DNA from 2 places in the Paenibacillus sp. MER TA 81-3 genome. Region 2 is predicted to be linked to the other one. Evidence: riboswitches for the same ligand, from Rfam matches in the RefSeq annotation. Region 2 holds a riboswitch; the other holds the start of a gene.
What was found. Region 2 has a riboswitch for FMN ahead of ribD (bifunctional diaminohydroxyphosphoribosylaminopyrimidine deaminase/5-amino-6-(5-phosphoribosylamino)uracil reductase RibD). Riboswitches for the same ligand answer to the same signal wherever they lie in the genome.
Positions count from the first base shown of each region.

Region 1: it holds a riboswitch for FMN, as region 2 does, so the genes downstream of both, M3650_RS14540 (DMT family transporter) here and ribD (bifunctional diaminohydroxyphosphoribosylaminopyrimidine deaminase/5-amino-6-(5-phosphoribosylamino)uracil reductase RibD) in region 2, are expected to answer to the same signal.

Region 1 is NZ_JAMAWB010000009.1:72,988-79,503, reverse strand. It holds gene M3650_RS14550 (catalase) at 1-1,198, shown strand, start outside; gene M3650_RS14545 (GNAT family N-acetyltransferase) at 1,757-2,575, shown strand; FMN riboswitch at 2,708-2,853, shown strand; gene M3650_RS14540 (DMT family transporter) at 2,992-3,912, shown strand; gene M3650_RS33135 (YkoP family protein) at 4,103-4,675, shown strand; gene M3650_RS14535 (GH92 family glycosyl hydrolase) at 4,762-6,516, opposite strand, start outside.
Region 2 is NZ_JAMAWB010000022.1:20,836-27,351, reverse strand. It holds gene M3650_RS24870 (sensor histidine kinase) at 1-985, opposite strand, end outside; gene M3650_RS24865 (response regulator transcription factor) at 992-1,687, opposite strand; FMN riboswitch at 1,867-2,024, shown strand; gene ribD (bifunctional diaminohydroxyphosphoribosylaminopyrimidine deaminase/5-amino-6-(5-phosphoribosylamino)uracil reductase RibD) at 2,353-3,522, shown strand; gene ribE (riboflavin synthase) at 3,503-4,180, shown strand; gene M3650_RS24850 (bifunctional 3,4-dihydroxy-2-butanone-4-phosphate synthase/GTP cyclohydrolase II) at 4,200-5,438, shown strand; gene ribH (6,7-dimethyl-8-ribityllumazine synthase) at 5,503-5,970, shown strand; gene M3650_RS24840 (segregation and condensation protein A) at 6,033-6,516, shown strand, end outside.

The DNA.
Region 1 (6,516 bases), on a different contig from region 2:
GGAGGACGGAAACTGGGACCTGGTCGGCAACAATCTTAAAATATTTTTCATTCGCGACGCGATCAAATTTCCGGATATGATTCATGCCTTCAAACCGGATCCAATCACGAATATTCAAGACGGTGAACGATTTTTCGACTTCTGCTGCAACTCGCCTGAGACGGTCCACATGGTCACATTCGTATACTCGCCATGGGGGATCCCGGCTAACTATCGACAGATGCAAGGGTCCGGTGTGAATACATACAAGTGGGTGGACAAAGAAGGACACGCCGTTCTCGTTAAATACCATTGGGAGCCGAAGCAGGGGATTAAAAATTTGACGCAAGCGGAAGCTGAAGAAATTCAAGGTAAAAACTTTAATCACGCCACACAAGATCTATATGAAGCGATTGAGCGCGGAGAATATCCCGAGTGGGAGCTGTTCGTACAAATATTGAGTGACGATGAGCATCCTGAGCTTGATTTCGATCCATTGGATGACACGAAAATATGGCCGAAAGATGAGATCCCGTGGTTGCCAGTTGGACGAATGGTATTGAATAAAAACCCGGGAAATTATTTTGCCGAGGTCGAGCAGGCTGCCTTTGGCACCGGAGTTCTTGTGGACGGCATGGATTTCTCGGATGATAAAATGCTGCAGGGGCGCACACTTTCTTACTCGGATACCCAGCGCTACCGTGTTGGTGCGAATTATTTGCAGCTGCCGATAAATGCGCCGAAGAAACGTGTGGCTACCAATCAACGTGACGGGCAAATGGCCTATTATGTGGATGCCGCTCCAGGCCAAAATCCGCATATTAACTATGAGCCATCTTCATTGAATGGATTGAAAGAGGCGCCGAAAACAGATAACGAGTACACGCCGCATGTAGAAGGGAAATTAGTTCGCGAAAGCATCGACCGAACGAATGATTTTAAGCAAGCAGGTGAAACCTATCGGGCATTTGATGACTTCGAGCGCGATGATCTCATCTTAAATCTCGTGAACACCTTAAAAACGTGCAATTCCCATATCCAGGAGCGGATGGTTGAGTTATTTACGAAATGTGATGAAGAGTATGGGTGTCGAGTAGCTGAAGGACTGCAGCAATATGCGAATCAAGGTACGGCCAATCACGGCCCGATTGGCTCTGCGGATACAGGCGAAGCTGTCAAGGAAGCTGAGAGTAAAGGGCATCAGACTGATTCGTATTAAAATAGGAAGAAACGATATGACTTCGACGAAGCTGTTCATCCCGGCAGTAGTGAATGATTTTGGTTTTCTGTTCTGAATGGATATACAATGTCGCTCATCTATTGGTGATGAGCGGCTTTTTCGTTATACCACCCAAAGTTTTAGGGAGACCAAACAAATCTGGAGCGGAGAGGTGCCGGGGACGGATAACGAACATACAATATAAGATTAAATCAAAAATGAATTCTTCCGGCTAAAGAGGTGCTGATTCATGACATTGACACCGTTGCAGAGAATTGTGAGCTGCAGCAATAATGTGGTTACCGCACCCACCAGGGATGAGGTATTTTTCTCCACTTCTTCATGAACTACCAGCAATCTCTATCTCGATAAGCGTATATGCAAGGTAAAATGCCTCCCTCGTTCAGTCCGAGGGAGGTTTTTTTATGTCACAGTTTATTTATGTAATGGACACGGGCCTGCTTTGAAACCTCGGCCGCCGCTCTTTAAAATGGATTGACACCTACTACCAAACTAGTTAGAATACAAAAAAATGAAACGGCAGAAAGAGGTTATATTATGTGGATTTCATGTTCCCCGAACGATCCGGTGCTTATCCGGCGGCCCTTCACAGACAATGAAGTGGAGTACCAGCTGTTGCATCGCATCTGCGGATCGCAAGATTGCAGCATACGAATGAGGACGGAGAAGGGAGACGCCGTCTTTGCCCAAACCGCCGGACAACATGCATGGCTGTGGGTGAGCGAAGAAGCAACATTGGAACAGAAGCAGTCGCTCATCATGGCATTATGTGAGCTTACGAGCGATAAAGACATTCCCGGCATTTCCGCTCATCCGGAAGTTGCCGAATTATTCGCACAGATGTATACGGACATGGTAGGCGGATCATATAAGCTTCAAATGGACTTGCAATCGTACGCTTGCGAGCATGTGACTGCGCCGGCGAATGTGCAGGGGACGATGCGGAGAGCAGCCCCGGAGCATGTAAATACGATTAGCGGCTTCGTCACTGACTTTATCGCAGAGGCAATGGGCACGGCAGTTCCTCGTTCCGATCAGGTTCCATTCGTTGAGCGTTCCATTGCATCGGGTGATATGATGGTATGGACGAGGGAGGAAGAGCCCGTAGCAATGGCACGGATTGCCCATCGTTCACCGAGACATGCGCGGATTAACAGCGTCTATACCGCTCCCGAGCATCGGAAAAAGGGGTACGCTAGCGCCTTGGTCGCTGAACTGTGTGACATCGTTCAACAAGAACAGTTGATTCCAATCTTGTATGCGGATATGGTCAATCCCGACTCGAATAATGTGTACAGAAAGATTGGATTTGCGGAGCGTGGCATCATTAGAGAGCTGGCTTTTCAGCAGAGCTAAATTGCAATAGCCTCTACAGCCGAATTGGAAATTTGTATAGGAGAATTATTATATTGATGTAAATCCAATTCGAGTTATAATTAATAACGGGGCATGACCGTTTATTCGAATGCCTACATTATGAATTTGAATAAGGATCTTCAGGGCCAGGTGTAATTCCTGACCGGCGGTGAAGGGCTGAGAAGCAGCCCCAAGCCCGCGACTCGCTGCATGTTTGCAGCGACTGACTTGGTGCAACTCCAAGGCCGACGGTATAGTCCGGATGGGAGAAGATCGCTCAAGCGTTTCACGTGAAGAACTGCACATGACAGCTCTAATGCGGAATTTGCTTCATCATGACCTTCATCATGACGGATAGGCGACGTATGTCTTCTTCAGCCAGATCCTATATTCAACGACCTTGGAGGTTATTGAATATGGACCACGTTATTCACGTTGAACAGAGGAACAGCAGCACGCGCAGAGGAGTTCTGTTCGTTGCGCTAGGGGCAGCCCTATGGGGACTGGGGCCCATCTTCCGAGTTCTAGTGTTGGAGTACTTGACTTCGACACAAATCGTCCTCATCGAACATCTCATTTTACTCCTTTATGCAGCCCCCATTCTATGGGTGCACCGGAGGGAACTTCGGGGATGCTCTTGGCGTCATTTGTTCGCGCTCCTTTTCATTTCGTGGGGGGGCTCGGTAATGGCGACCATCATGTTCACGGAAGCTTTCGCACATGGTAATCCGAATGCGGTATTGCTTCTGCAGAAGCTGCAACCGATATTTGCCGTCATACTGGCACGTGTTCTGTTGAAAGAAACACTTCCCAGACGCTTCCCTATGCTGCTGTTGCTGGCAGTTGCCGGCACATACTTGCTTACGTTTGGATGGTCATTGCCAATAGGCCACGTGCGTGAGGTCGTAGGGGTAAGCAGTCTGCTTGCTTTCGGGGCCGCGTTTCTATGGGGCGGGTCCACCGTAATGGGCAGATTAATGCTGGACAAGATGGAATATGAAACGGTTACGGCATTGCGATTCCTGTTGGCACTGCCACTGTTGTTCATGCTTACATGGAACGAACATCCAAGTTGGAGTCTCCCTGCAGCACAGTTGGGCACGGTATCATTTTATATCATTATGCAGGCATTGCTGCTGGGACTCGTAAGTTTATTGTTATATTACCGCGGCTTATCCGTTACGAAAGCTTCTTACGCAACTCTTGCGGAGCTGTCGTTCCCGCTCGTCGGCATGATGATGAACTGGATCGTCTTCAAGGAGGTCGTCACCATTCCGCAATTGACGGGATTCGTCCTAATATGGGTTGCGTTGTATCTGGTCTCTAGACAGCAATAAATGCTATTCGAATATATTACCGTTGACCTTCCTGGTATATGCACCAGGGAGGTTTTTTCATGATACCTAACCGTTTTTCATCTATAGTGTCGGAAAAAACATTATTTCGTGCAATTATTTTCCTTCAACTCCCATCATAAATTCCTTGTAAATATGCAAATTAATCATCATTGGCCGATTATGAAAGGGAATGCGCATGAAACTAAAAATGTACCTGTTATCCACATGGAACGTTTTCGATCCTATATACTGCTCACTGCGACGGCTTACTTATATCGACCGTGCGAACCAGAATATTTTCAGAGTAAAATTGCTAACTTATCGAGGTAAGGAAATAGCGATGTCTGACGGAACATGCATCCGGAACAAGGATCTATTAGTAAAGATTCATTTGTACAATGTACAATTGTTGCGACAAGTGTTGCATGTAACGAATAACGTTCAAAAGGGGCGCATCATTTATCGGTGCGTGGATCGTTCATTGCCGGGCGTGTGCCAATTCATCCAGAACCATCCGAGAGGGAATGAAATCAAAGCCATCATTGGAATCACCATGCTAAATCGGGGATGCCGACAACTCGGCTTTGACGTGGTGCCTATTTCCAATCCGTTATATCGGGGGTTTAAATGGATTAATCAACTGCCTATTCATTTAATTTCGGTGTCAAATCCGATAAATCGATTCAAGAAGCGGCATCTCCCGACATATTTAGTGATGTCCAAAAACAAGCTTGAAAAAATTTATGGACATCCTTCTACATAGACGAACTGGAACAACTGCTGACACGTCTCATTTCATAAAAAGAAAGGGTGCCCCGAGTCTTCACCGAGGGGCACCCTTTTCTGCCATTAACCTTGTTTTGACATCGCGTATGGAAGCGCTGCTTCGTCATAGCGGTCTTCACGTGGCGAATTCGCCATATCGAAGGAGATTGTTCCTCCGTTCTTCACCTTAGCGTGCTCCAAGTACAACGTCGCCACTTGTGCGCCATCCATGCGTACGTCTGCCACATATTTATTCGCGGCGGAGTTATTGTCCGCTTCGATGACAAGTTGTTTGCCATTCTCCAGATGGACCGTCATCCGCTTGAACAGCGGCGTTCCGATGACATACTCCGGAACTCCTGGGCTGAGCGGGTACAAGCCCATCGCGCCGAAGACGTACCATGCGGCCAAGCTGCCGTTATCCTCGTCGCCTGGAAGTCCGTCTGGGCGAGAGCTGAACAGTTCATCCATCGTCTTGCGTACCCAATGTTGCGTCAAGGACGGGTATCCAAGCGCCGCAAAGATGTACGGGAAGTGGAAGCTTGGCTGGTTGCTGATTGCGAATTGTCCGAAGTCGACGGCTGCCATTTCAGACATTTCATGTATTTCAAAGCCGTACGAGCCAACCTTGAACTCCGGCTTTGCTGCGAACAGCGCATCCAACTGCTTCTTGCATTGCTCGCGCCCGCCCATTAGCTCGGCAAGGCCTAACAGGTCATGCTGCACTGCCCAACTGCTCTGGTAAGCGCCGCCTTCTGTATACGGACCGCCCCACATCGTCGGGTCGAACGGCTCGAGCCAACTGCCGTCTTGCAGCTTGCCACGCATGAAGCCTACGGCTGGATCGAACAAGTTTTTGTAGTTCTTAGCGCGCTCCATAAGCTGTTCGTATTCTTCTTCACGGCCTAAATGTTTCGCTATCTGTGCGATACAGAAGTCGCCGAATACGTAGTCGAGCGTATTGCACACACTCTCATGCGTGTGAATATCAGCAGGCATATAGTCGTATTTCAAATATTCGCCCATGCCTTTGCGTCCGTATCGATTGTCGCTGGAAACGGTCATGGCATGCTTTAACAATCCTTCGAACGCCGTCTCTACATCGAAGCCGGTGTTTCCTTTTACGACGGCATCTGCAAATGATACGTCAATCAACGTTCCCGGCATCATGCTCCGCTCGCCAGGGGAAGCCCATTTCGGCATCCAGCCGGCTTCCTTATATGCGTTGACCCAGCCTTGCATCATTTCATTGACGAAAGAAGGGTAGAGGAGGTTGTACAGCGGGAACGATGTACGATACGTATCCCAGAAGCCGATATCTGCAAACAAGGGACCTTCTTCAATCTTGCCGTTGTACGGGCTATAATGGATTTGCTTGCCGTTTGCATCATATTCATGGATGGCGTGCGGGAAGAGGGAAGTCCGATACAGACAAGTGTAGAACGTATCCAACTTATCCGTGTCGTCGCTCTCAACTTCGATGACGCCGAGCTGTTTTTCCCATGTGTCCGTCGCCATGCTGCTCACTTCATCGAAGGTACGGCTGCCAACTTCGCGCTCCAAGTTAATGAAAGCCTGCTCTTCGCTGATGAAGGAAGTGCTCATGCTGACATGTACGATGCCGTTCTCAGGAACGGTCAGTCCAACATACGCGCCGATGCGCTCGCCTGTCTTCGACAAGCTGTTTACCGGCTTGTATTCATGATCGGACAAGCCACTTGCGTCTGCAGCGACCGGGCAGTCGAACTTCATGACGAAGTACATGCGGTAATTGTCCGGTGTGCCGCCTGCTTTCGCCGTCGTGTAGCCAGTCAACGTGCCTTTGTCCGGATCGATCGT
Region 2 (6,516 bases):
ACAACGTAATCGGACGGTCATGCACCGCCTGCATCAGCCTAACCACATCTTCGCCAAGCTGCAGCAAATCCGCCTGAGACAACTCAACGGCCTGCTCCATATCATGCCGGGCAAGCGAGAGCAGTTGGTTCGCCATCTCCTTCATCCGGACGGATTCGGAGTAGATCGCCTCGACGGACTCTTCCAGCACCTCTGGCTTGTTCATTCCCCAACGCTTCAGCATACGCGCATAGCTCTCGATGACGGTGAGCGGGGTCTTCAACTCGTGGGAGGCGTCAGAGACGAACTGCTGCTGCTTCTCGAAGTTGTTCTTCAAAATGTCAATCATGCTGTTGAACGTGTTGCCCAATTGAACCAATTCATCGTTTGCGCTGCCGGTGAGCTCAAGCTTTTTGAAAACTCCGTTGCGTCTAATTTCTGACATGGTCGCATTTAAAGAGTGTATCGGACGCAAGATGACATTGCTAAGCATTTTACCGGCAATAAAGGAAGGGATGAGCACGACGAGCGATGCGGCAATTAAGACGGCGAGCAGCAGCTTCATATTTTGTTGGGCCGATGCCAGGCTTTCCGTTACTTCCAGGGCGGCGATGCTGCCGTCACTCCAAATGATCGGGAAATACGACTTTGCGATGAGAGTGCCCTTCAATTTGGACAACTCTGTCGTTTGCGCGCTCTTATAGGTCGGAGCAATGCCCGCGAATTCCGGCTCCTTCGTCACCGTCACGATAGAACGCCCATCCTCCTTAATGACGCGAATCATGCCAGACGATGGCAAGTATGCGCGCAGCAATTCGGCAGCCGGGATTGCAAGCTTGGAAGGCTTCATGGCTTCGGCGATGCTCTGGGTGCGCATTGCAATCCGATCTAGCTCTTCATTCGTTATCATGCGATTGAAAAGGAAATAGATAGACGTGTTAATAATAAGGACGATGAATAGCATTCCTACCGTCGAGAACAACTGAATCTTGTGTTTGAGATTCATTGGAAGCTACTCCTTCAGCACATATCCCACGCCTCGCACGGTATGAATGAGCGGGGGAGTATAATCATAATCCATTTTTTTGCGCAAATATCGGATATACACGTCCACCACATTCGTATCGCCCACGAAATCGTATCCCCACACATTGCTCAAAATTTGTTCCCGGTTTAACACTTGGTTGGCATGCATCATCAGGAACTTGAGCAGATCGAATTCGCGTGCCGTCAGCTCGATGGGGACGAGATGACGTGTAACTGTGCGGGATTTCTCATCCAGCGCAAGATCGGCGATTTCCAGCAAACCTTCATTCCCATCGTTGCCTTGCTGCAGCTGTTGCCTAGTGCGAAGACACGCCCGGATTCGAGCAAGCAGCTCCTCGATCTGGAACGGCTTCGTAATATAATCGTTCGCGCCCATGTCGAGACCGCTCACTTTGTCCGGAACAGAGTCCCTTGCCGTCAGCAGAATGACCGGCGTCATATCTTCAGCTGCCCGAATGCGGCGCAGCACCTCGAGACCGTTGAGCCCAGGCAGCATCACATCCAGCAGAACGAGATCCCATTGCTGCTCATTATATTTTCGAAGTCCCTCGGTGCCGGAATGTTCGATGTCCGCCGTGTAGCCTTCATACTCCAGCTCCAGCTTGATTACGCGCGCTATTTTTACTTCGTCTTCAATAATTAAGATGTGTCCATTGTTCATCGTTGCATCTCCCGGAATATATCGTATGGGTCTATATTGTGCCGCTTCGGCAAAACGTGCTGTAATTAAGGATATCCCGTTATCGTGTCATGTTCAACATGAGCGGGGATGCCCGGTTGCATTTTACAGCGACTAATGATAAACTTCTATTCGCAAGGCTTTATCATTCATATATTTTGACTTACCTTCAGGGCAGGGTGTAATTCCCGACCGGCGGTGATGGGCGATGACCGAATCTCGGCAAGTCCTCAGTCCGTGACCCGGGCGAGCAAGTTCGCACGGTGGATCTGGTGCAATTCCGGAGCCGACAGTATAGTCTGGATGGGAGAAGGGGCGTCAGGAGAAGGACCTTTTTTTGGTTCTTTATAGTTCTTTTTTTCACAATGCGAAGTACACACGAAGCTGTGTGCAACGTTTATATTGGCGTATGATACTTTTTCAGCTGTTGTTCAAAAAGGACCTTTTTGAACACGCGTTTTTAGAATTTTCTGAAAAAGTGTTATTTTTACTGCCGATTTTTACGTCGCGTTTGCTTTGGCTAATTGTGAAATGAAGTACATACCTGTAAGCTCATATGCTCTAGCCCTTCGGAGGAACCGAAGGGCTTTTTTTGTTCCCGAATAACCCGATCAGGGAAGAATTGCAGGAAAGGAGGATTGAAATCGGTGCACGATGTCATAAATGATGAATTCTACATGCAGCTGGCGCTCGGCATGGCGGAACGGGCGGTGGGGCAAACGGAGATTAACCCTGCGGTCGGATGTGTCATTGTGCGTGAAGGCCGCGTAGTCGGACTTGGCGCACATCTAAAGCGCGGTGAAGGCCATGCAGAGGTGCATGCGCTGCATATGGCGGGAGATTCGGCCCAAGGCGCAACCGCTTATGTGACGCTTGAGCCATGCAGTCACTATGGGAAAACGCCTCCCTGCAGCTTGCGTTTGGTGGAGTCTGGCGTATGCCGCGTCGTCGTTGCGTGCCAAGATCCGAATCCGGCCGTAGCGGGGAACGGTATTTCACTGCTGCGCGCTAACGGCATCGAGGTTACCGTGGGGGTGCTGGAGGAACGGGGGCGCGAGCTAATTGAAATGTTCGCCAAATATATTACGACACGTCTCCCGTACGTTACGCTTAAAACAGCCAGCACGCTCGATGGCAAAATTGCGACGTCTGCCGGAGACAGCAAATGGATATCCAATGCGGAAGCGCGCGAGCGGGTGCATGCAATGCGTCATCGTCACCAAGCCATCATGGTCGGCAGCGGAACGGTGCTGGCAGACAATCCATCGCTCACGACTCGCCTCGCTGTTGCAGGCTTGCATCCGATGCGCCTCATTGTAGATTCCAAGCTGCGCCTCCCGATAGATGCCAGGGTGGTGACGGACGGTCTCGCACCAACGGTTATTTTTACGACCTCGCACGCAGATGAAGTGAAGCGGATTGCTTTACAGAAGCTTGGAGCCGAGGTAATTACGGCAGGGGACGGCGAACATGTGGATTTGCGGCAAATGATGATATGGTGCGGCCAGCACGAGATTGGCTCCGTCCTTCTCGAAGGCGGAGGCCAACTGAACGGAGCGATGCTGGAAGCCGGTCTCATCGACAAAGTCATCTTGTTCTATGCGCCGATTATTGCAGGCGGCAGCCTCGCGCCGGGAAACTTCTCTTTTGCCGGTGTCGAACGCATGCAGGATGCGTATCGGCTGCAGCAAGTAAAAGTAGAAACGCTAGGAGATAATATTTGCATTACCGGCTATCCATACGGGAAATCTTCCGAAAATGGGGGAGCTTCAGAATGTGATAAGGAGGTAGAGGACGATGTTCACGGGGCTTGTTGAAGAGATAGGAAAGCTTCAGTCCGTGACCAAGCGCGGTGAGGCGATGGTGCTGAACATTCAAGCGGCCAGCGTGCTTGAGGGCATGAAGATAGGAGACAGCATCGCTATCAACGGTGTCTGTCTGACGGCTACCTCCTTCAACCGTTCATCGTTTGCGGCGGATGTGATGCCGCAAACATTCCGGCATACGAATCTGAAAGATTTGCGTCCGGGCGACCCTGTTAATTTGGAGCGGGCAATGGCAGCAGACGGCCGCTTTGGCGGTCACATTGTGCAAGGACACGTGGATGGGATGGCCACCATTGTGAGCCGGACGCCGGAGCATAATGCGGTCGTGTTCGAATTTAGAGCGGCACGGCCTGACATGGCGAAATATATGATCCCGAAAGGTTCGATTTCGATAGACGGCATTAGCCTGACGATCATTCATTCTGAGCAAGGCGAGTTCGCCGTATCCATTATTCCGCACACGCTGGCGGAGACGGCGCTCTTTTTCAAACAGCCTGGCGATACGGTGAATATTGAATGCGACGTACTTGGCAAATATGTCGAGCATTTGCTTAACTATCGTATATCCTCCGTGGAAGACAAGCAGAACAGCACGGCAAAGTCAAGTTCGCTGAGCGCCGCTTTTTTGGCAGAGCACGGCTTTATGTAACCGATAAGGGGGAAATTCCATGAATGAAATCATTCACTTTGATTCGATCGAAGATGCTATTTACGATTTGATGCAAGGCAAAGTGATCGTAGTCGTAGACGACGAGGATCGCGAAAACGAAGGTGATTTTCTCGCGCTTGCGGATAAATCGACTCCAGAAGTAATCAACTTCATGATTACGGAAGGAAGGGGGCTTGTGTGCGTTCCAATTACAGCGGAACGTGCCGAAGAGCTCGAACTGCCGCCTATGGTTACACACAACACCGACAACCACGGCACCGCATTCACCGTATCTATCGACCATGTGGACACGGCGACGGGGATATCGGCCCATGAGCGTTCACTCACGATTCTGAAGATGCTCGATCCGGCAGCTAAGGCGCATGACTTCCGCCGTCCCGGCCATATCTTTCCGCTGATCGCGAAGTCGGGCGGCGTGCTCCGTCGTGCGGGACACACCGAAGCGGCGGTCGATCTGGCCCGTATGTGCGGTGCCAGTCCTGCTGGAGTCATCTGCGAAGTCATTAAAGAAGATGGAACGATGGCTCGTCTGCCGGATTTGATGGAACTTAAGGAAAAGCATGGTTTAAAGCTCATTTGCATCAAGGACCTTATTCATTACCGCAATGAGAAGGAACATCTGGTGCGTCGCGAAGTAGAAGTGAACATGCCGACCGACTTCGGCACATTCAAGGCGATTGCGTATACGAACGAAGTCGACAACAAAGAACACATTGCTCTCGTGAAGGGTCACATCGACGGTACGCAGCCCGTGCTCGTCCGCGTTCATTCCGAATGCTTGACGGGTGACGTCTTCCATTCTCACCGCTGCGATTGCGGGCCTCAGTTCGCTGCCGCCTTGCAGAAGATAGAGACAGAGGGAACGGGAGTGCTGCTCTATATGCGTCAAGAGGGTCGCGGTATCGGACTGGTTAATAAGCTTAAAGCCTATAAGCTGCAAGAGCAGGGCTTGGATACGGTTGATGCGAATCTGAAGCTGGGCTTTCCTCCGGATTTGCGCGATTATGGCATCGGTGCGCAAATACTGAAAGACATCGGTGTGCGTGAAATCCGGCTTATGACCAACAACCCGCGCAAAATTAAAGGTCTCGAAGGGTACGGGCTTGAAGTGGTTGAACGTGTTCCGATTCAAATGGAAGAAAATGAGGACAACACGCGCTATTTGCACACGAAAGCCGATAAAATGGGCCATATGCTGAAATTTGATTCGATTGAACAGAACGAACACAACCAATGACAGGCGCATTTCATTTGCACGCAACCTGCAATTTAATACTCAAACTCTATGGGAGGTTTCACCTATGCCACATATATTTGAAGGACATTTAGTATCCGATGGATTGAAATATGGGATTGTTGCCGGACGTTTTAACGAGTTTATTGTAAGCAAACTTGTATCTGGGGCGCTTGATGCTTTGAAGCGGCACGGTGTCAAGGATGATGAAATCGATGTAGCCTGGGTGCCGGGAGCATTTGAAATTCCTTTAATTGCTCAAAAAATGGCAGAAAGAGGCAAATATGATGCCGTCATTACGCTCGGTGCGGTTATCCGCGGATCCACTCCACATTTTGACTATGTATGCAGTGAAGCTGCTAAAGGCGTAGCGCAAGTGAATATGAAGACAGGCGTACCGACCATCTTCGGTGTGCTGACTACCGACTCCATTGAACAAGCAATTGAGCGTGCTGGAACGAAAGCCGGCAACAAAGGGTGGGAAGCGGCTGCTACCGCGATTGAGATGGCAAACTTGACGAATCAGTTAAAATAGTGCTTATTTAATGTAGTGCCCTTTTTGGGCGCTACATTTGTTTTTCACGGGAGGTTCACGGGGTGTCCGTAGTAACGTATAAATTGGATTTGTTCGAAGGGCCGCTCGATTTGCTCCTGCATCTTATCGATAAAGCGGAAATTAATATTCAAGACATATCTATTAGCGAAATTACTGATCAATATATGGATTATTTGCACAATATGCACGAGCTCGAGCTTGAAATTACGAGCGAGTTCCTCGTTATGGCGGCAACCTTATTATCGATGAAGTCACAGCAACTGCTCCCTAAACCTCCGGTGATGGACTGGGAAGATGACTTTGTGGATTACGATGATGATGATATGGATCCGCGTTCGGAATTGATTCGCAAGCTGATTGAATATCGCAAATACAAAGGCATCGCCGAGCATCTGCGCGAACGCGAGACTGAACGCAGCTTGATCTTTACGAAGGAGCCGGAAGATTTATCGCCGTACATGCCGACAGCTCAGGAAAATCCGGTGGAGGGGCTGCATGTGACGGATTTGATCGCCGCTTTCCAGA